DNA from 3 places in the Arthrobacter sp. BG5 genome. Region 2 is predicted to be linked to each of the others. Evidence: predicted binding sites of a transcription regulator. Region 2 holds the regulator's gene; each other region holds the start of a gene.
The links. Region 2 encodes LexA, which represses DNA repair genes until DNA is damaged. Its sites were predicted from a motif close to TCGAACANNTGTTCGA; they were not measured.
Positions count from the first base shown of each region.

Region 1: AC1MBE_RS01835 (DUF6504 family protein) is a predicted target of LexA. The motif match lies at 4,043-4,058, and genes of this name have one in related genera.
Region 3: uvrA (excinuclease ABC subunit UvrA) is a predicted target of LexA. The motif match lies at 3,996-4,011, and genes of this name have one in related genera.

Region 1 covers NZ_CM155268.1:416,902-423,288, forward strand. The annotation lists gene AC1MBE_RS01830 (DNA polymerase III subunit alpha) at 83-3,646, opposite strand; gene AC1MBE_RS01835 (DUF6504 family protein) at 3,643-3,972, opposite strand; gene AC1MBE_RS01840 (hypothetical protein) at 4,139-4,525, shown strand; gene AC1MBE_RS01845 (chorismate mutase) at 4,538-4,864, opposite strand; gene AC1MBE_RS01850 (VOC family protein) at 4,879-5,301, shown strand; gene AC1MBE_RS01855 (hypothetical protein) at 5,307-6,387, opposite strand, start outside.
Region 2 covers NZ_CM155268.1:3,451,399-3,457,785, reverse strand. The annotation lists gene hisH (imidazole glycerol phosphate synthase subunit HisH) at 1-393, opposite strand, end outside; gene hisB (imidazoleglycerol-phosphate dehydratase HisB) at 390-1,010, opposite strand; gene AC1MBE_RS15830 (histidinol-phosphate transaminase) at 1,079-2,197, opposite strand; gene AC1MBE_RS15825 (LysM peptidoglycan-binding domain-containing protein) at 2,289-2,681, opposite strand; gene lexA (transcriptional repressor LexA) at 3,071-3,820, shown strand; gene AC1MBE_RS15815 (ATP-dependent DNA helicase) at 4,060-6,207, opposite strand; gene hflX (GTPase HflX) at 6,200-6,387, opposite strand, start outside.
Region 3 covers NZ_CM155268.1:120,397-126,783, forward strand. The annotation lists gene AC1MBE_RS00565 (ABC transporter ATP-binding protein) at 1-1,723, shown strand, start outside; gene AC1MBE_RS00570 (ABC transporter ATP-binding protein) at 1,816-3,579, shown strand; gene AC1MBE_RS00575 (GntR family transcriptional regulator) at 3,576-3,968, shown strand; gene uvrA (excinuclease ABC subunit UvrA) at 4,155-6,387, shown strand, end outside.

The DNA of each region.
Region 1 (6,387 bases), 710 kb from region 2:
TCCATGCTATCGGGTTCAGGAGAGGCCAACCAACGCACCCCGCCGCCGGTCGGCCGCCGTTTAGCCGCCGGTCAGCCAGCGTTCAGCCGGAGAATCCGGTGATGGCCAGGGTCCGGCGGATCCCGTCCAGCGGACCCGGGACCGGGAGCTCCGCGCCGGCCGTGGCGGGGGCTGCACCGTCGCCGGCGGCATCTCCGGCAACAGTCCCGGCAGCCCCGGCAGCTGCAGCCGTCCCGGCGGGGGCCGGGAAGGGCAAAGTATCGGTGCGGCTGAGGTCCCAGGCCATCGAAGCGCTGATGCTGATCCCCCGTGGCCCGGTCCGCCGGGTGGTGCCGCGGATCAGCAGCAGCCGGGTACCGAACAGCAGCGGCCCGGACTGTTCCTGGGCCTCATGGAAGAAGACCGAGTCCACGCAGCCGGTGCCGTCATCGATGCTGATGAACACCACCCGGCGGCCGCCGCGCATCGGCGGCGTCTGGGTGGCCACCCGCACCCCGGCGACCAGCACTTCGGTGCCGTTGCGCAATCCCAGCAGCTTGTCCGCCGTCGTGACGCCCAGCCGCTCCAGCAGGGGCCGGTGGCTGGCCATCAGGTGCCCGCTGACATCCAGCGCCATCAGGTTCAGTTCAGCGCGGACGGTTTCCACCAGGGTGGGGGCCGGCAGCCCGCCCTTGAGGTTTTTCAGCTCGACGTCGCCCAGCGGCAAGGCGAGCTGCCCCTCGATCACCTCGGCGCCCTTGCGCTGCGGCCGGGCCTGCAACCGCTGCAGGTGCTGGACCAGGTCGGCCCGGTTGGCGGTTCCCCCGGAGGCCCGGTGCAGCGAGTCGAAGGCGCCCAGCTGGGCGAGCCGCTGGATACTCGGCTTGCTGAGCCGGGCGCGGGCCCGCACGTCCGCGAGCGAGTCGTAGGGCTGGCCGGCGACGATCCGTTTCAGCTCGGCCCCGGAGAGCCCGAAGATCCCGTTGATGCTCAGCCGAATGCCCAGCTTGCCCCGGTCCGGGCCGGTCTCCACGCGTTCCACCCGGTACTCGGCCTGGCTGCGGTTGATGTCCAGCGGCAGGATGGGGATCCCCAGCCGCCGGGCCTCGGCCACCAGCAGCCGCTTGGGGTACATGCCGGGGTCGTGCTCCCAGAGGCCGGCCAGAAACGCCTCGGGGTGGTGGGTCTTGAGCCAGGCCGACTGGTACGTGGGCACGGCGAAGGCGGCGCCATGGGCCTTGCAGAAGCCGAAGCTGCCGAAGGCCTTCAGGGTCCCCCAGACCTTGTCCACCACCTCGGGCGTGTAGTCCCGGGCTTTGGCCTCGCGACGGAAGAATTCCTCCACTTTGCCTTCCAGTACCTCGTTGCCGAGGGCACGCCGGAATTCGTCGGCCCGGGCAAGCCCGCAACCGGTCATTACATCGAAGGTCTTGAGGATCTGCTCATGGAAGACGGTGACGCCATGGGTCTCCTGGAGTACCGGCTTGAGGTCCGGGTGCGGGTACACCTCCGGCGCGAATCCGTGCCGGTGTTCCAGGAAGGGCCGGACCATGTCCGACTTCATCGGTCCGGGCCGGAACAGCGAGATGTCGATGATGAGGTCGTTGAATTCCCTGGGCGCCAGCTTGCCAATCAGTTCCCGCTGGCCTGGGGACTCGATCTGGAAGCAACCCAGGGTGTGGGTGCTGCGGATCAGCTCATAGGTGGGTTCGTCGTCGAGCGGGACGGCATTAAGGTCAATCCGGCCGTCCGCGGCGATGTAGTCCGGGCCGGCGCCGTCCGGCCCCGAAGGGTGTTGGCCGGCCGCCACCACCTCGGCCTTGGACGGATGCAGCCGGATCACCTCCCGGACGGCGAAGGCCATGGCGCTCTGCATGCGGACGCCCAGGACGTCGAGTTTGAGCATGCCCATCGGATCCATGTCGTGCTTGTCGAACTGGCTCATCGGCAGGCCCAGGCCGCTGGGCTGCACGGGGGTGCGGTCCAGCAGGGTCGCGTCGCCCAGGATGACCCCGCAAGGGTGCATCGAGATGTGGCGCGGCAACCGGTCCAGCCGTTCGGTCAGGTCCACCAGCAGGTCCAGCTGCTGGTTTTCGGCGAAGTCCCGCTGCTCCACCCGGCCGGCGAATTCCTTCAGCTCCGGTTTCTCCACCAGCGCCTCGCGGAAGTTCCGGGCCGAAAACCGCCACAGCTGCTTGGCGATCTCGTCGATGTCGCCGCCGTCCATGCCCAGGGCCAGGCCGGCGTCGCGGACCGCACCGCGGGCGCGGTAGCCGTTCTGCATGCTCATCAGCGTGACGCGCTCGGAGCCGAAGCGCTCAAAAATCTTCCGGTACACGTTGTGCCGTTCGGCGCTTTCGACGTCGATGTCGATGTCCGGCAGGGTGGCCCGGTCCCGGGAGAGGAAGCGTTCGAAGATGAGGTCGTGCTGCAAGGGATTGACTTGGCTGACGTCAATCAGGTAATTCACCAGGCTGGAGGCGCCCGAGCCGCGGGCGGCGGCCCGGACACCCATGTCCAGGATCATCCGGGACACCTCGGCGACGGTGAGGAAATAGGAGGCGAAACCCAGGCCGTCGATGATCCGCAGTTCGTGCTCCAGCCGGGCGCGCAGCTCTTCGGCAGGCTTCCCGGTGATCCCGGGGAAGCGCCGGTTGATGCCCGCCTCGCAGCGTTGGGTGAGCTCCACCAGCGGGTCCCCCGCGATCCCGATCACCGCGGCTTCCGGCACCACCGGCTGCTTCCAGCCCATGTCCGTGACCGGATTCATCCGGCAGCGGTCCGCGAGCGCCTCGGTGTGCGCCAGCAGGCTCTTGAGGTCCGCTGCGCCGTAGCCGGCGGCGTGCATGATTTCCTGGCCCAGCCGCTGCATCTGCGCGGCGGATTTCAGCCAGCCCTGCCCGTTGGGTTGCAGCAGCGGCGCGGCGGAGAGCTCAGGCAGGGATTTCAGCGTCCGGGCGGAGTCCAGCACGTCGGCCGTCGCGGCCCCGTCCTCGGCGCAATACCGCACCGCGTTGCTCAGCACCGCGGGGACGGCGTGTTCCGCGGCGAGTTTGATCATCCGCACCGCGTGGGCCGTGCTCAGCGGTTCGCCGGGCGGGCTGAGCTGGGAGACCACCTCGGCGGCGAGGGTTCCGGCCGGCATGGCGTCCAGCCAGCGTTTGAAGAGCGTGCGGGGGCGGAGGTACCGCCGGCCCCCCATGGACCGGCCGACGTCGGAGTCCGGGCCGATCAGCACGGTCAGGACCGGTTCCAGGGTTTGCGGATCGAGGGCGCGGGAGGCCAGTTCCGCCCTGGTCACGGCGACGGGCACCGTTCCCCCGGCCTTGCCCGTGGTGCGGGCGTGGGCATCGGAGACCAGCCGGCAGAGCGCCCGGTAGCCGGCGCCGCGGTTCTGCCCGTGAGCCAGCACGACGACGCGCCCGCCGAGCTGGGTGCGGTGGTCGCCGTCGTCGTCAAAGACTGCCAGGTCGACCCCCACGACGGGGTCCAGCCCGGCCGCCATGCAGGCCTTCAGGTGTTTGACCGTGCCGTAGAGTCCGTCGCGGTCCGTGCAGGCGAGCGCCGTGGCCCCGTCCGCGGCGGCGGCAGCGGCCAGTTCCTCCGGCCAGGACACCCCGTAGTGGGCGCTGAACGCGGTGGATACGTGCAGGTGGGTAAAGCTCATGCCGATTCAGGCTTCCGGAGGGTGTGCAGGGCGTCGTGGATCCGCAACAGCCGCCAGCGGCCGCTGCCCAGATGCCGGCTCAGGTCAAGGGTGAGTGTCCGCTCCGGGTTGCGTTCCTCCCGGACCTGGACCCGCCAGATCTCGTGGTCCACCAGCCCGGCGCCGCCGCCCAGCGGCGCCCGCTGTTCCTCGGCCCACCACTGGCGCCGTTCAAACCAGCGGAGCGGTTCGGCGCAGACGACGTAGTGCTGCCCGGCCCATTCCAGGGACAGCGGCTGGCCCTCCGGGGCGCAGGCGACGTCCACCGACTCGCTGAACATCCCCATGCTGCCTCCCATACGCGCTGAATTGCACCAAGGACCCTGTGCTTCATGAAGAAAAGATCCTGGCAGTTATTCGAATATATCTTCGAACAATTCAAGTCTACGCCGGGCCCGGGACAAAACCTAGATGGGGGTGGACGGACGAAGGCACAGGTAGCAGGATTGAGCTATGAGCTCCCACAGCGCACTCCTGAAGCACGTAAGCATCGCCGCCAAGGATTCAACCTTGGTGGCGAAGTTCGATATAGACGGGAACATTCCGAGTTCCGGCGCCTACGTGGTGGGCCTCGTGGCGGCCACTCCGGACCACTCGCACCAGCGCCGGATGGAAATCGAGTTCATGAACGGCGAGGCCGTGTCCTTTTTCTGCTTCAGCCATGACGGCACGGAGGAGAACTTTGACCTCAAGGGTGTGGAGCACTCCGGCAACACCATCACGGGGAACTTTCCGCTCAGCACGGTGATGGGGCTGACCAAGGGCCATCTGATGACGGCGTACAGCGACTGCGAGGGCAGGGACTACCAGGCCAACGTGCCCGTCGAGGAGTCGCTCTAGAAGAGCCCAGCCCTAGCTGGTGGCTTTGTACACATCCAGCTCGAGCCTGATGAAGGCGTCGATCATGGCCTTGTAGGTCTGTTCAACGATTTCGGTGTCGATGTCCTTCTGCTCCGCCGTGGACTTGACGTGTTCCAGGACCCGCTCCACCCGGCCGGGGGCACGGACCTCGGCGCTGTCCGCCTTGAGGGTACCGGCGATCCGGATCAGCCGTTCACGGCGCCCGATCAGCGCGACAATCTGCTCGTCCACCTCGTCGACGGCCACCCGCACGGCGGCGAGTTGTTCCTTGTCGGCCTGGGCGTCTTTGGCGTCACGGTGATGTGTGGACATGTCCATGACAGTATCGAAAGATGCAACCACGAGTCGACTTCATCTCATTGGGTGTCCGCAGCGTTGACGCCTCGCGCCGCTTCTACGTTCAGGGCCTCGGCTGGCCGGTCCATCGCGAGGTTCCCGGCGAGGTCATCTTCCTGCAGGCCAACCACGGCCTCATACTCTCGCTCTGGGACGCCGGGCAGATGCAGGCCGAGGCGGCCACTGACGCCCCCGCCGGCGTTCCCTGCATTACGCTCAGCCACAACGTGGGCAGCGCCGACGCGGTGGACACAATAATGCGGCAGGCGGAGGCTGCCGGGGCCGCCGTCGTGGCGGCGCCCACGACCCAGCCCTGGGGCGGGTACACCGGCTACTTCGCCGATCCGGACGGCTTCCGCTGGGAGGTCGCCTTCAACCCCACCTGGACGGTCGACGCCGGCGGAAAGGTCACGGTCTAGGCGCCCTAGTCGCCGGCGATAACGTGGGTTGAAAACACTTCTGCCGATGGGCCGCCCGCTGCGACGAATTCACTCAATAGCGCCAGCCCCACTGAAAGCGGCAGGGAGAGCCTTCCCCGGTACTGGGGCTCGAGCATTGTATCCGGCGACGATCCCCATTCATCCGGTTCACCCACAAGCCTGGTGAATGTGCGTCCACGAACAAACGGTTTCTCAAGTTTCCCGGTCATTCGTTGTTCCAGAACGTGCGAGTCCACGGAGAGCAGACTCAGTGTCATCAGTTCGGGACGCGCCGCTTTTTCGAGCCAGCGTCCGAAGCCTAGAAAGTAGCTCGCCCGTATCTCGCTGGCAAGGACTCCGGCTTCTTCCTGCAGCTCACGGTTGGCCCCGTTAGCCGCCAATTCCGCCAGCGAAAGCGAAGCGCGACCCTGAAAATCTCGGGGCTCCAGCGCACCCGAGCCGCTCGGAGCCAACTGTCCGCCGCTATTGAGATTATGAATTCCCTGATCCACTATGAGCAGCTTGCCATCGCTGGTGAATGCCATGACAGAGGTGCCAACCACGTTCACAAGCCATGAGTCGTGGAAGTCCCTGAGCGCCCCGCGCCGGTTAATGAATAGTCTTCGCCCGTGGTCTGCGGTGAAACGACCAGCTTGGCTTACGTCGTGGAGTGCAAGTTGGTCCGTTGCGATGTGCTGAAAGTAGGTTGCGGGCTGAAAATCTATCCAGCGAGGCAGCTCAGACGCGGCCGTCCCGACACCGACGTTGGAGTTCCAGCCAAGGATGGGCCCGTCAAAGACATGCCTAAGCTTGATCTTTTCGTCGAGAAAGCGTTGGCCGAGGGCGCTGAGTGCCGGGGGCACCGTGAAGGGTTCGGAATCCAGCCTCGCCTCCAGTCCGTGCCGTATGGCCGCGCTCACCAGTGCATCCGAGAGGAACGATCCGTGTGGAAACTTCCGATAAGTGAACCGACCGTGGTTGCTTGTCGCCTGCGCCACGCTGTCGAAGGAATCGCTCACGCGCGGCTCGAACACCGTCGACGCAACTGAGCGCCGGTGGGCTCTCACCTCCATGTACAGCAACGCA
Region 2 (6,387 bases):
GCCCGGCCACTCCCCCATACCCTCGGCCACGGTGCCGTGTTCCACGCCGGCTTCGAACAGGACCTGCAATCCGACGCAGATTGCGAGCACGGGCCGGCCGCCGGCAACGCGGCGGCCGATCATGCGGACGGCGTCGACGGCCTTGAGCTCGTTCATGACGGTTTCGAAGGCACCGACGCCGGGAACGACAAGCCCGTCCGCGTTGAGCACATCCTCGGGCTTGGAGCTGAGGATGACCTCGGCCCCGGCGCGTTCGAGGGCGCGGACGGCGGAGCGGACGTTGCCGGAACCGTAGTCGAGCACGGTGACGGTGGGCTTGCCCTCGGGCGAGACCGGCTTCCTGGCGGCGTCCGGGTTGATGATGGCCCCGTCCCGGAGCACCTTGCCGGTCACAGCGCGCCCTTGGTGGAGGGGATGCCCTCGACCCGCGGGTCCGGCTCCACGGCGGCGCGCAGTGCGCGGGCGAAGGCCTTGAACTGAGCCTCGACGATGTGGTGCGGGTCCCGGCCGGCAGTGACGTTCATGTGGAGGCAGATCCCGGCGTGCAGGGTGATCGCCTCGAAGACATGCCGGGTCAGGGAGCCGGTGAAGTGACCGCCGATGAGGTGGTACTCCTGACCGGCCGGTTCGCCGGTGTGCACCAGGTAGGGACGGCCGGAAACGTCGACGACGGCCTGGGCCAGCGCCTCGTCGAGCGGCACCGTGGCCTCGCCGAAGCGGCGGATGCCGGCCTTGTTGCCCAACGCCGTGCGAAGGACCTCGCCGAAGGTAATCGCGACGTCTTCCACGGTGTGGTGGACGTCGATGTGGATGTCGCCGGTGGCCTTGACCGTCATGTCGATCAGGGAGTGCTTGCTCAGCGCGGTCAGCATGTGGTCGTAGAACGGCACGGAGGTGCTGATGTCCGAGACGCCGGTGCCGTCCAGGTTGATCTCGACCAGGACGGAGGATTCACTGGTGGTCCGCTCCAGGCGTGCGGTCCGGGCAGCGGCTGATCCGGTGTTGCTCATGTGGGATGTCCTTTGGATGAGGCGGGCGCCCGGCGAACGGGACGGTGTGCGTGGGTCCTGGCTTAAGTCTAGGCGGACTGCACTTCGTGGCCGGCCAGGATCCGTTCGAGGGCTTCCAGAAACGCTGTGGTTTCCGTCTCAGTTCCGGCGGTCACGCGCAGGTGGCCGGGGATGCCGACGTCGCGGATGAGCACGCCGGCGTCCAACAGCCCTTGCCAGGTCTCGTGCGGGTTCTCGAGGCCGCCAAAGAAGACGTAGTTCGAATCGGAGGCGGCGGGCTTGAGGCCCATCCGGGTCAGCTCCGTCACGATCCGGTCGCGCTGGCGCTTGATGTCCTCGACGTCGGCCATCAGCGCCACCCGGTGGCGCAGGGCGGCCAGCGCCGTCGCCTGGGTGATTGCGGAGAGGTGGTACGGCAGCCGGACCAGGCGCAGCGCGTCGGTGACCTCCGGGGCCGCCGCCATGTAGCCGAGCCGGGCCCCGGCCAAGGCGAAGGCCTTGCTCATGGTGCGCGAGACGATGAGCCGCTCGCGGCCCGGCAGCAGGGTCAGGGCGCTGGGCGTGCCATCGTGGGCGAACTCGTGGTACGCCTCGTCGACGATCACGATTGTCTGGCTGGCTTCGCCGGCTTCGTAGACGGCCTCGACGACGTCGAGACCCAGGCCGGTGCCGGTGGGGTTGTTCGGTGAGCAGAGGAAAACGACGTTGGGCTTCAGCTCCCGGACCTGGCGGGCTGCCGATTCGGCGCTGAGCCCGTAGTCCTCGGCGCGGACCCCGACGATGTATTCGGTGTCCGTACCGGCGGCGAGCAGGGGGTACATCGAGTACGTGGGAGGGAAGCCGAGCGCGGTGCGGCCCGGGCCGCCGAAGGCCTGGAGGATTTGCTGCAGGACTTCGTTCGAGCCGTTGGCTGCCCAGATGTTGCCGGCGTCCAGGCCGTGGCCGAGGTATTCGGCGAGGGCTTCGCGCAGTTCGGTGAACTCGCGGTCCGGGTATCGGTTCAGTCCGGCGGCGGCCTCCGTCACGGCCTCGGCGATGGCCGCGCGGACGTCGGCCGGGACGCCATGGGTGTTCTCGTTGACGTTCAGCAGGATGGGGACATCCAACTGGGGCGCACCGTAGGGGCGCAGTCCGCGCAGATTGGTCCGGAGGGGCAGTCGGTTGAGGCGCTCTAGCTGGTCAGTCACCTGCCCAGTTTAAGTGAGACCGGCCCCGGCCCCGAAACTGTGACCGCCCGGGGCCCGCCGGGGCGGCCGACGGCGGCCTTGGCGGGGTGGTCTATTTGGCGGGTACGTAGAGCTGCTGGCCGGGGATGACCCGCGCGGCTTCGAGGTTGTTCAGCTGCACGATGTCGGCAACAACGTCGCGGGGGTCCCGCTCCGGGGCGACCTCACCGGCGATGGCCCAGAGCGACTCCCCCGGCTGGACCGTCACCGTGACGGTCGGTGTGAGCGAGAGCTCCGCGGCCGAGTCGGCGGCCTTGGCCGGGGCGTTCAGGAACCCGGCCAGGGAGAGGACCAGGGCGGCCAGCAGGATCAGCGGCAGGCCGAAGAAGACGAAGCGTCCGCGGCGAGTCAGCCTCAGCGGAGCCTGCCGGGAGGCAGCAGCGGGCGCCGCCTCCTGAGCGGGAGCGGAAACGGACGAACCGGAAATAGCGCTTACTGCTGACATGAGCTGAGCCCTCCTGGACTTATCTGTGCCGCCCGGCGTACTCCACGTACCTGCCGCCAACCGGCCGAACCATCGAACGCATTACCTTCGATCGCGAACCCTCGAACACCAAACTTCGAACACACCGCCGAACCCTAAGAGCCAGCAAGGCTTCGAAACTTCGAACACATATTCGAACTTCGCTGCTTCTGTTTTAGCACTTATGAACGAACATTGTCGAGACTCGCTAGAACAAATGTTTGAAAAACCCTGGCGGCTGCCCTACTTTTGAATCACAGGACAACCACTTGGGTTGGTCAGCAACAGTTGATCAGCGGGGTCTGACATTGTTCGGACCGAACGGTCCCGGCAGCCACGGCAGCCGGGCGGAATGGAAAGGCATGGCGAACATGGCAGCACAAGCCGCCGGCGGGAGGGCCGCTCAGCGGAGCCCCCAGACCGGCCGGGCGCCGAAGAGCCTTACCGTCCGTCAGAAGAAGATCCTGGAGACCATCCAGCGTTCCGTGACAGACAACGGCTACCCGCCCTCCATGCGCGAGATCGGCGACACCGTCGGGCTGGCCAGCCTGTCCAGCGTCACCCACCAGCTCTCGCAGCTGGAAAAGCTCGGCTACCTGCGGCGTGACCCCAAACGTCCCCGCGCCATGGAAGTGCTGATGCCGCTGACCCTGGACGAGGGTGCCACCACGATCTCCGGTGTGGAGAAGTCCAGCGGCCTGCGCGCCGTCGGCGGCCAGGCTGTCGCCGAGCTCGCCAGCGCCACGGACACCGCGATGGTCCCGTTCGTCGGCCGCATCGCCGCCGGCGGCCCGATCCTGGCCGACCAGGTGGTGGAGGACGTGATGCCTCTGCCGCGCCAGCTGGTGGGCCACGGTGAACTGTTTATGCTCCGGGTGGCCGGTGATTCAATGATCGACGCCGCCATCTGCGACGGCGACTGGGTCGTCGTCCGGCGTCAGAACGATGCCGTCAACGGCGACATCGTTGCCGCATTGCTCGATGACGAGGCCACGGTCAAGACGTTCCGCCAGCGCGACGGCCACACCTGGCTGCTCCCGCAAAACACCCAGTACGAGCCGATCCTCGGCGACCATGCCGTCATTATGGGCAAGGTCGTCTCGGTGCTGCGCTCCCTGTAGCCTCCCCCGCCGGCTTCCCGGCCACACCACCCCTGCCAGCCACACCCCACCGGCAGCGCCAAAGGCCCCGTCCGAGGTTCCGGATGGGGCCTCCGTGCGTTCCCGCCCGGTTGTCGGCAGCACGACGGCGTGCGGGGCCGCCGCAGCCGCGGAAACCCGGCTCTGCCGGCCCCGGGGCTCACAAGAACCGGGCGGGAACGCCAGCGCGGCCCATTGGTACCCCCGCCGGCCCTTCCCGCCTACTTGGCGGGTTGCTGGGCCTGTTGCTTGGCCGGGGTTTCTTTGCCGAGGCGTTCGAGGGCTGCCAGCGCCACCGACGGGTCGGTGGTGGGCCAGAACGGCGGCAGCGCGGCCCGGAGGAACGCGCCGTACCGTTCGGTGGACAGCCGGGAATCGAGGACCGCCACCACGCCCTTGTCCGACGTCGAGCGGATCAGGCGTCCGGCTCCCTGGGCGAGGCGGATCGCTGCGTGCGTCGCCGAGACGCTCATAAAGCCGTTGCCGCCGGCTTGGGCCACCGCCCGGGAGCGGGCCGTCATCAGCGGGTCATCGGGCCGCGGGAACGGGATCCGGTCGATCACGACGAGGCGGCAGGAGTTCCCTGGCACGTCGACGCCCTGCCAGAGCGACATGGTGCCGAAGAGGCAGGTGTCCGGCTCGTCGGCGAACTGCTTCACCAGCGCGGTCATGGTCGATTCACCCTGGCAGAGAATGCTCATCCCCAGCCGGGGCCGCATCGCCTCGGCCGCCTCTTCGGCGGCGCGCCGCGACGAGAAGAGGCAGAGGGCGCCGCCGCCGGAGGCGCGGATCAGCTTCTCGAGCTCGTCGAGGGCTTCCGGCGAGGTCCCCCGGCCCGGCTTGGGCAGGTGCTTGGCAACGTAGAGGATGCCTTGTTTGGGATATTCGAAGGGGGATCCGACGTCGACGCCGGTCCAGCTGGGTGCGCCGGGACCCACCAGGCCGAGGCCTCCCGCCGCCGGCTCGAAGGCCGAACCGATCGCCAGGGTTGCCGACGTCAGGACGACGGTGTGGTCGGCGAACAGTCCCTCGCGCAGCCGGCCGGCGACGCTGAGCGGAGCAACGTTGATCAGGGCAGGCGCGGAGTCGTCAGGCTGCGAGTAGCCCTGCTGCGGATCGAAGCTGCTATTGCGGGAGAACCAGACCACTTCCCGGTTCTCCTTGGCGGCCAGGAGCCGTTCGCAGAGCTCCAGGATCACCATCAGCCGGGAGCGCGCGAGCTGCCGGCCACCGTCGGCCGTGTTGGCGCTGTCGCCCTTGGAGTCCGAAAGCGCGGCGCGGCAGGCGTCGCGGAGCTGGTCTACGCAGTCGAGCTGTTCGCTGTTCAATCCGTTGGGCATCAGCCCGCTGGGGACGCCTTCAATGGCGAGCTCGAGGTTGGACGCGGCGTTGTTTAGCGCATCCACGGTGATCCCGGTGTGCTTGCGGGCGCCCGAGGCGGCGGCGTGCACCATGGCGACGGACAGCTGGCCGGAGACGGCGCCCGTGACCCGGTCCTGGAGTTCGTGCGCCTCGTCGACCACCACCACGTCGTATTCGGGCAGCACGGCGAGGCCCTCGAAGGCGCTGACGGCCAGCATGGCGTGGTTGGTGACCACCACGTCGGCGTCGGCGGCGTTTTGCCGGGCCAGTTCGCTGAAGCATTCGGCGGCGAGCGGGCACTTCTGCGCCCCCAGGCACTCCATCGAGGTGACGGAGACCTGCCGCCAGGCGCGGTCGGTCACGCCGGGCAGCAGCTCGTCGCGGTCCCCGGTCTGGGTGTCCTCGGCCCACTCGCGAAGCCGGACGACCTCCTTGCCGAGCTGCGAGGACGGACCACCCACCGCGGCGGCGAAGTGCGGCACGGAGGTGTCTTCGCCGAGGGAGAACAACTGGCCCTCGGACGGTTCCTCGGAGGGGAAACCGCCTTCGAGTTTGTGCCGGCAGACATAGTTGGAGCGGCCCTTGACCAGCGCCACCTTCACCGGCCGCTCCAAGGCCGGGGTGATGGTCTTGAGCAGCCGGGGCAGGTCCCTGCCGACAATCTGGGTCTGCAGGGCCAGGGTTGCGGTGGAGACCAGGGTGGGCTTGTCGCTGACCAGCGAATGCGCGATCAGCGGAATCAGGTAGGCAAGCGACTTGCCGGTGCCGGTGCCGGCCTGGACCAGCAGGTGGTCGCCGGTGTCGATCGCGCGCGCCACCTGCCGCGCCATTTCGTGCTGGCCGTCGCGGCTCTGACCGCCCATGCCGGCGACCGCCCGGTCGAGCAGTTCAACCACAAACTGCTCGCCGGCCGGGCCGTTTCGAGGCTTGCTCTTAGCCGGGCTGCTTTTGGCCGGGCCGCTGTCCGACGGCGCGGCCGCCCCCTCGGCCACCGCTGGTTCAGTCATTGCTGACGAAGGCATCCAGTTCGGCCGCGAGCCCCTCGCGCACCATCACCACGGCGCGGGTGCCGGTCTCCTCGTGGTCGAGGCTGATGATCTCGGCGTCGGTCTCGTGCAGCTTGCTGAGCAGGTCCCCGCGGTTGTACGGAATCATCAGTTCCAGCTTCACGCTGGGCCGCGGAATAC
Region 3 (6,387 bases), 410 kb from region 2:
CCTGCTTCCCACACTGAACGCCGCCGTCATCGACGACGGCATCGTCGCCGGCGACACGCCGGTGATCCTCCGGCTGGGCGGATGGATGGCGGGGATCGCAGCCGTCCAGGTCGGTGCCGCCGTCGCCGCCGGCTACCTCGGCGCCGTCGTGGCCATGCGGGTGGGACGCGGGCTGCGTGAGGAACTGTTTGCCAAGGTCCAGACCTTTTCATCGCAGGAGGTGGGCGCGTTCGGTGCCCCCAGCCTCGTCACCCGGGCCACCAATGACGTCACGCAGATCCAGAACGTCACCGTCCTCGTATTCACCATGCTCGTCGCGGCCCCCGCCAGCTTCATCGGCGGCGTCGCCCTCGCAGTGCACCAGGACCTGGCGCTCTCCGGCATTGTGGTGGCCGTCATCCCGGTGCTGGCCGGGCTGATGCTGCTGATCGTGCGCAGGCTGATCCCGCTCTACCGGCACGGCCAGGAACTCATCGACCGGATCAGCCGGGTACTGCGGGAACAGATCATCGGCGCCAACGTCATCCGCGGCTTCGTCCGGCAGGACCATGAGATCCGCCGCTTCGACACCGCCAACCGTGACCTCACCCGCAACAATCTGGGCTCAGCGCTGCTGGTGGCCGGCATGAACCCGGTGATCATGGTGGTGGTCAACCTGTCCTCGGTCGCGGTTGTCTGGTTCGGCGGCCACCGGATCGAAGCCGGACAGATGCGCCTCGGCGCCCTGACCGCGTTCATCGCCTACATCCTGCAGATCCTGATCGCCATCATGATGGCGATGTACGTCTTTACGACCGCCCCGCGCGCGGCGGCCTGCGCCGAGCGCATCCAGGCTGTCCTCGACACCGAGCCGTCCATCGGCGCTCCCGCGCCGGAGAAGAGGCCGGACGCCGCAGCCGGCTCCGCGCCGGGCTCCGCGCCGGGCTCCGCGCCGGGCCTCGCGGCAAGCCCGGAACCAGGCCCCGGGCCGGCGGTGGCCGATGGCACCGTCGAGTTCCGCGAGGTCGTGTTCGCCTACCCCGGGGCCGAAGCGCCGGTGCTGGCCGGGGTCAGCTTCACCGCCGTCCCCGGGACGACGACGGCGATCGTCGGCGCCACGGGCAGCGGCAAGAGCACCCTGCTGAACCTGCTGCCGCGGTTCCTTGACCCGACGGCTGGCAGCATCAGCATCGGCGGCCGTGGGATCCGCTCGCTGCCGCTGGCGTCGCTGCGCCAAATGATGTCGCTGGTGCCGCAGCACTCCTACCTCTTCTCCGGGACCTTGGAGCAGAACCTGCGGATGGGCGGGCCGGCGGCGGACGAGGCGCAGCTGTGGCAGGCGCTGGAAACCGCCCAGGCCGCGGACTTCGTCCGGGACCTACCCGGCGGCCTCGACGCCCCGGTCAGCCAGGGCGGCACCAACTTTTCCGGCGGCCAGCGGCAGCGCCTGTGCATTGCCCGGGCATTGCTCCGGCCGGCCCCCGTCTACCTGTTCGACGACAGTTTTTCCGCCCTCGACTACGGCACCGACGTCCGGCTCCGGTCGGCGCTGGAGCCGCTGCTGCGGGCGGCCACCGTGCTGATCGTGGCCGAACGGCTGTCCACCATCGAGGACGCGGACCTGATCCTTGTGCTCGAGGACGGCCGGCTGGTGGCGCAGGGCTCCCATCACGGGCTGCTGGAGTCCTCCCGGACCTACCAGGAGATCGCCGCCTCCCAACTGGTCCTCGAGGAAACCCTGTGAGCGCCGGCTTCCCGGTGCAGGCCGGAACGGCCGGTGCCAAATGGCGGGTCGCCGGCCGGCTGCTGGGGCTGCTGAAGCCGGTGCGCCTTCGCATGGCCGGCGTCATCGCCGCGACGTGTTGCTTCGCGGCACTGAACGTGGCGGCGCCCAAATACCTCGGCGACGCCACCGACGTCGTAGTCCGCAGCGTGGTCGGCGGAGCCTTCGACGAGCAGCGGCTTGGCCGGCTGCTGCTCGCGGTGGCACTGATGTACCTTGGCGCCTCGCTGTTCAGCTGGATCCAGGGTGCCTTGACCGCAACAGCGGTGCAGCGGCTGAGCTACGGGCTCCGTTCATCCGTGGAACAGAAGCTGCACCTGCTGCCCTCCAGCCATTTTGACGACCAGCACCGCGGCGACGTACTCAGCCGGGCCACCAACGACGTTGACAACGTCTCGCAGTCACTCAACCAGCTGCTGAACCAGCTGATCATGTCGGTGCTGATGCTCTCCGGGGCCCTGGCCATGATGTTCTGGCTCTCGCCGCTGCTGGCGTTGATCGCGCTCGCCTCGGTCCCCGTCTCGACCCTCATTACGGTCATTGTGGCGCGCAAATCGCAAGCGCACTTCACCGCACAGTGGGGCAGCACCGGCGAACTGCACGCGCACCTGGAGGAGTTCTTCACCGGGCACGAAGTCGTGAAGGCCTTCGGCCGGCAGGACGCTGCGGCGGTCACCTTCAGGCAGAGCAATGACCGGCTCTTCCGGTCCGCCTCCAGCGCGCAGTACCTGTCCGGCGTCGTGCAGCCCCTGATGATCTTCGTCTCCAACCTCAACTACATCGCGGTGGCCGTAATCGGAGCGCTGCAGGTGGCCGCCGGCACCATGACGGTCGGCGGTATCCAGGCCTTTATCCAGTTCAGCCGGCTCTTCAGCCAGCCGATGGGCCAGATCGGCGGCATGCTCACCCTGATGCAGTCCTGCGTGGCCTCGGCCGAACGCGTCTTCGCGCTGCTGGACGCCCCGGAAATACCCCCGGACCCGGCTGAGCCGGCCGCCGGCGCCGCCCGGGCCGCCGCCCTGCGCGCCGCCGACGGCGGGGACGCCGCGCCCCCCGGGAGGGTCACCTTCGAAAACGTCACATTCGGTTATACGCCGGGTTCCCCGGTGGTCCAGGACCTCTCCTTCGCCGTCGAGCCGGGCCAGACCGTCGCGATCGTGGGGCACACCGGGGCCGGCAAGACCACGGTGGTCAACCTCCTGATGCGGTTCTACGAGCTGGACTCGGGCCGGATCACGGTTGACGGCGCGGACATCGCCGAACTGCCCCGCGACGTGCTGCGGTCCGCCTTCGGCACCGTGCTGCAGGACGCGTGGCTGTTCACCGGCAGCATCCGGGACAACATCGAGTACGGCCGGCCCGGCGCCAGCGACGAGGAGATTCTCGCCGCCGCGCAGGCGAGTCACGTGGACCAGTTCGTCCGGGCCCTGCCGGCCGGCTACGCCACGATGCTCGGCAACGACGGCGATTCCCTCAGCCGCGGCCAGCGGCAGCTGATCTCGATTGCCCGGGCGGAGCTGTCCGGCCGCAGCATCCTGATCCTCGATGAGGCAACCAGCTCGGTGGACAGCCGCACGGAGGTGCAGATCCGGCAGGCCATGGCCCGGCTCCGGCAGGGCCGGACCAGCTTCGTGATTGCCCACCGCTTGTCCACAGTCCGGGACGCTGATCTAATTCTGGTCATGGACCACGGACGGATTGTTGAACAGGGGAACCACCAGCACCTGATGGCGCGGGACGGACTGTACAGCTCGCTGTACCGCGCCCAGTTCGCCGGCAGCGAACGGGCTGAGGATGTCCTGGAGCCGGAACTGTGAGTTCCGGCGAGCGGACAGCCGGCCGTTTCCCCGGCAGCTGGAAGCCCAATGCCGGCAGCTCGGTGCCGCTCTTCGAGCAGCTCAGGCTGAACATCATCGAGCAGGCCAACAACGGCTCCCTGGCCCCCGGCACCCGGCTCCCGGCCGTGCGCAGCCTGGCGGGCGAACTTGGCGTGGCACCGCACACCGTGGCGCGCGCCTATAAGGAACTTGAGGCCGCCGGCGTCGTGGCGACGCAGGGCAGGAACGGCACGGTTGTCTGTGCCCGCGACGAGGCCTGGGGTTCGCTCACGGCCGCCGCGGCGGAGTTCGCGGCGGCGGCCAAAGCCCAGGGTGCCAGCTTCGCCGAGGCCGTCCAGCTGCTGGCGGCCGCGTACGACCGGCACTAGCACATCTTCTACTAGCACAACCTCCGCCCGAATAGATATTCGAAGAAGTTTTCGATTAGCATTGGAGGCGTGCCTAAAGCCTTAGCTGAAGAACCCGCCGTCGATGTCCAGTCCGCTGCCGCACCGGTGAAGCCCGGGAAAGCGGTCAGCCCGCAGCCGTCCAGCCCGGCGTCGGCGGGCGCGGAACTGGCCCGCCCCGACTTGTCCCGCCTCGTCGTTAAGGGCGCACGCGAACACAACCTGCGCAACGTCGACCTCGACCTGCCGCGCGACGCGATGATCGTCTTCACCGGCCTCTCCGGCTCCGGCAAGTCCTCCCTCGCGTTCGACACCATTTTCGCCGAGGGCCAGCGGCGCTACGTGGAATCACTCTCCGCCTACGCGCGCCAGTTCCTGGGCCAGGTGGACAAGCCCGACGTCGACTTCATCGAAGGCCTCTCCCCGGCGGTGTCGATCGACCAGAAGTCCACGAGCAAGAACCCACGCTCCACCGTAGGCACGATCACCGAGATCTACGACTACATGCGCCTGCTCTGGGCCCGGGTGGGGCGCCCGCATTGCCCCGTCTGCGGCGAGCCGGTCACCAAGCAGACCCCGCAGCAGATCGTCGACCAGCTCCTGGAACTGCCCGAGGGCACCCGGTTCCAGGTGCTGGCGCCGGTGGTCCGCGGCCGCAAGGGCGAGTTTGTCGAACTGTTCAAGGAGCTCACCGCGAAGGGCTACTCCCGGGCCCGGGTGGATGACAAGCTGATCCAGCTTAGCGATCCGCCCAAGCTGGGCAAGCAGTTCAAACACACCATTGAAGTGGTGGTGGACCGCCTGGTCGTGAAGGAGGGCATCAGCCAGCGACTCACCGACTCGGTGGAAACCGCGCTGGGCCTGGCCGAGGGCCGGGTGCTGGCCGAATTCGTTGACCTCGACGCCGACGATCCGGAACGGATCCGCGCCTTCTCCGAGCACCTCGCCTGCCCTAACGAGCACCCCCTCGCCATCGATGAGATCGAACCGCGCTCGTTCTCGTTCAACAACCCCTTCGGCGCCTGCTCCGCCTGCAGCGGCATCGGCACCAAGCTGGAGGTCGACGAGGAACTCCTGATCCCCAACCCGGAGCTCTCCCTCTCCGAGGGGGCCATCGCGCCCTGGTCGCTCGGCACCGCCACCACCGAGTACTGGAACCGGCTCCTCGGCGGCCTGGCCAAGGAAATCGGCTTCAAGATGACCACGCCGTGGGAGAAGCTCTCCACCGAGGCCCGGCAGACCGTGCTGCACGGCAAGGACCACAAGGTCGTGGTGCAGTACCGCAACCGCTTCGGCCGGGAACGCAAGTACAGCACCGGCTTCGAAGGCGTGGTCCAGTACGTGCACCGCAAGCACACGGAAACGGATTCCGACTCGGCGCGGGACCGCTACGAGGAGTACATGCGCCAAGTGCCATGCCCGGCCTGCAACGGTGCCCGGCTGAACCCGGCGTCACTCTCGGTGTTGATCAACGGCAAGTCGATCGCCGAGGTCGCCGCGCTGCCGATGCGTGAGTGCGCGCACTTCCTGGACACCCTGGTCCTCAGCGGCCGCGAGGCCCAGATCGCCCACCAGGTCCTCAAGGAGATCCAGGCTCGCCTGACCTTCCTGCTCGACGTCGGCCTTGAGTACCTGAACCTGGAGCGGCCCTCCGGCACGCTGTCCGGCGGCGAGGCGCAGCGCATCCGCCTTGCCACCCAGATCGGGTCCGGCCTGGTCGGGGTGCTGTACGTCCTCGACGAGCCGTCCATCGGGCTGCACCAGCGCGACAACCGCCGCCTGATCGAAACGCTCACCCGGCTCCGGGACCTGGGCAACACCCTGATCGTGGTCGAGCACGACGAGGACACCATCCACGAGGCCGACTGGGTGGTGGACATCGGACCGGGCGCCGGCGAGCACGGCGGCATGGTCGTCCACTCCGGCTCCTACCAGGACCTGTTGAAGAACACCGAGTCCCTGACCGGCGACTACCTGTCCGGGCGGAAGTCCATCGAAGTGCCGAAGAAGCGGCGCAAGTACGACAAGAAGCGTGAGCTCAAGGTTGTCGGGGCCAAGGAAAACAACCTGCTCAACGTGGACGCGGCCTTCCCGCTGGGCCTCTTCACCGCCGTCACCGGCGTCAGCGGCTCCGGCAAGTCCACCCTGGTCAACGAGATCCTCTACAAGGTGCTCGCGAACAAGCTCAACGGCGCCAAGCAGGTCGCCGGGCGGCACAAGACGATCCAGGGCCTCGAGCACCTGGACAAGGTGGTGCACGTCGACCAGAGCCCCATCGGCCGCACCCCGCGGTCCAACCCGGCCACCTACACGGGCGTGTTCGACCACATCCGGAAGCTTTTCGCGGAGACCAACGAGGCCAAGGTCCGGGGCTACCAGCCGGGCCGGTTCTCCTTCAACG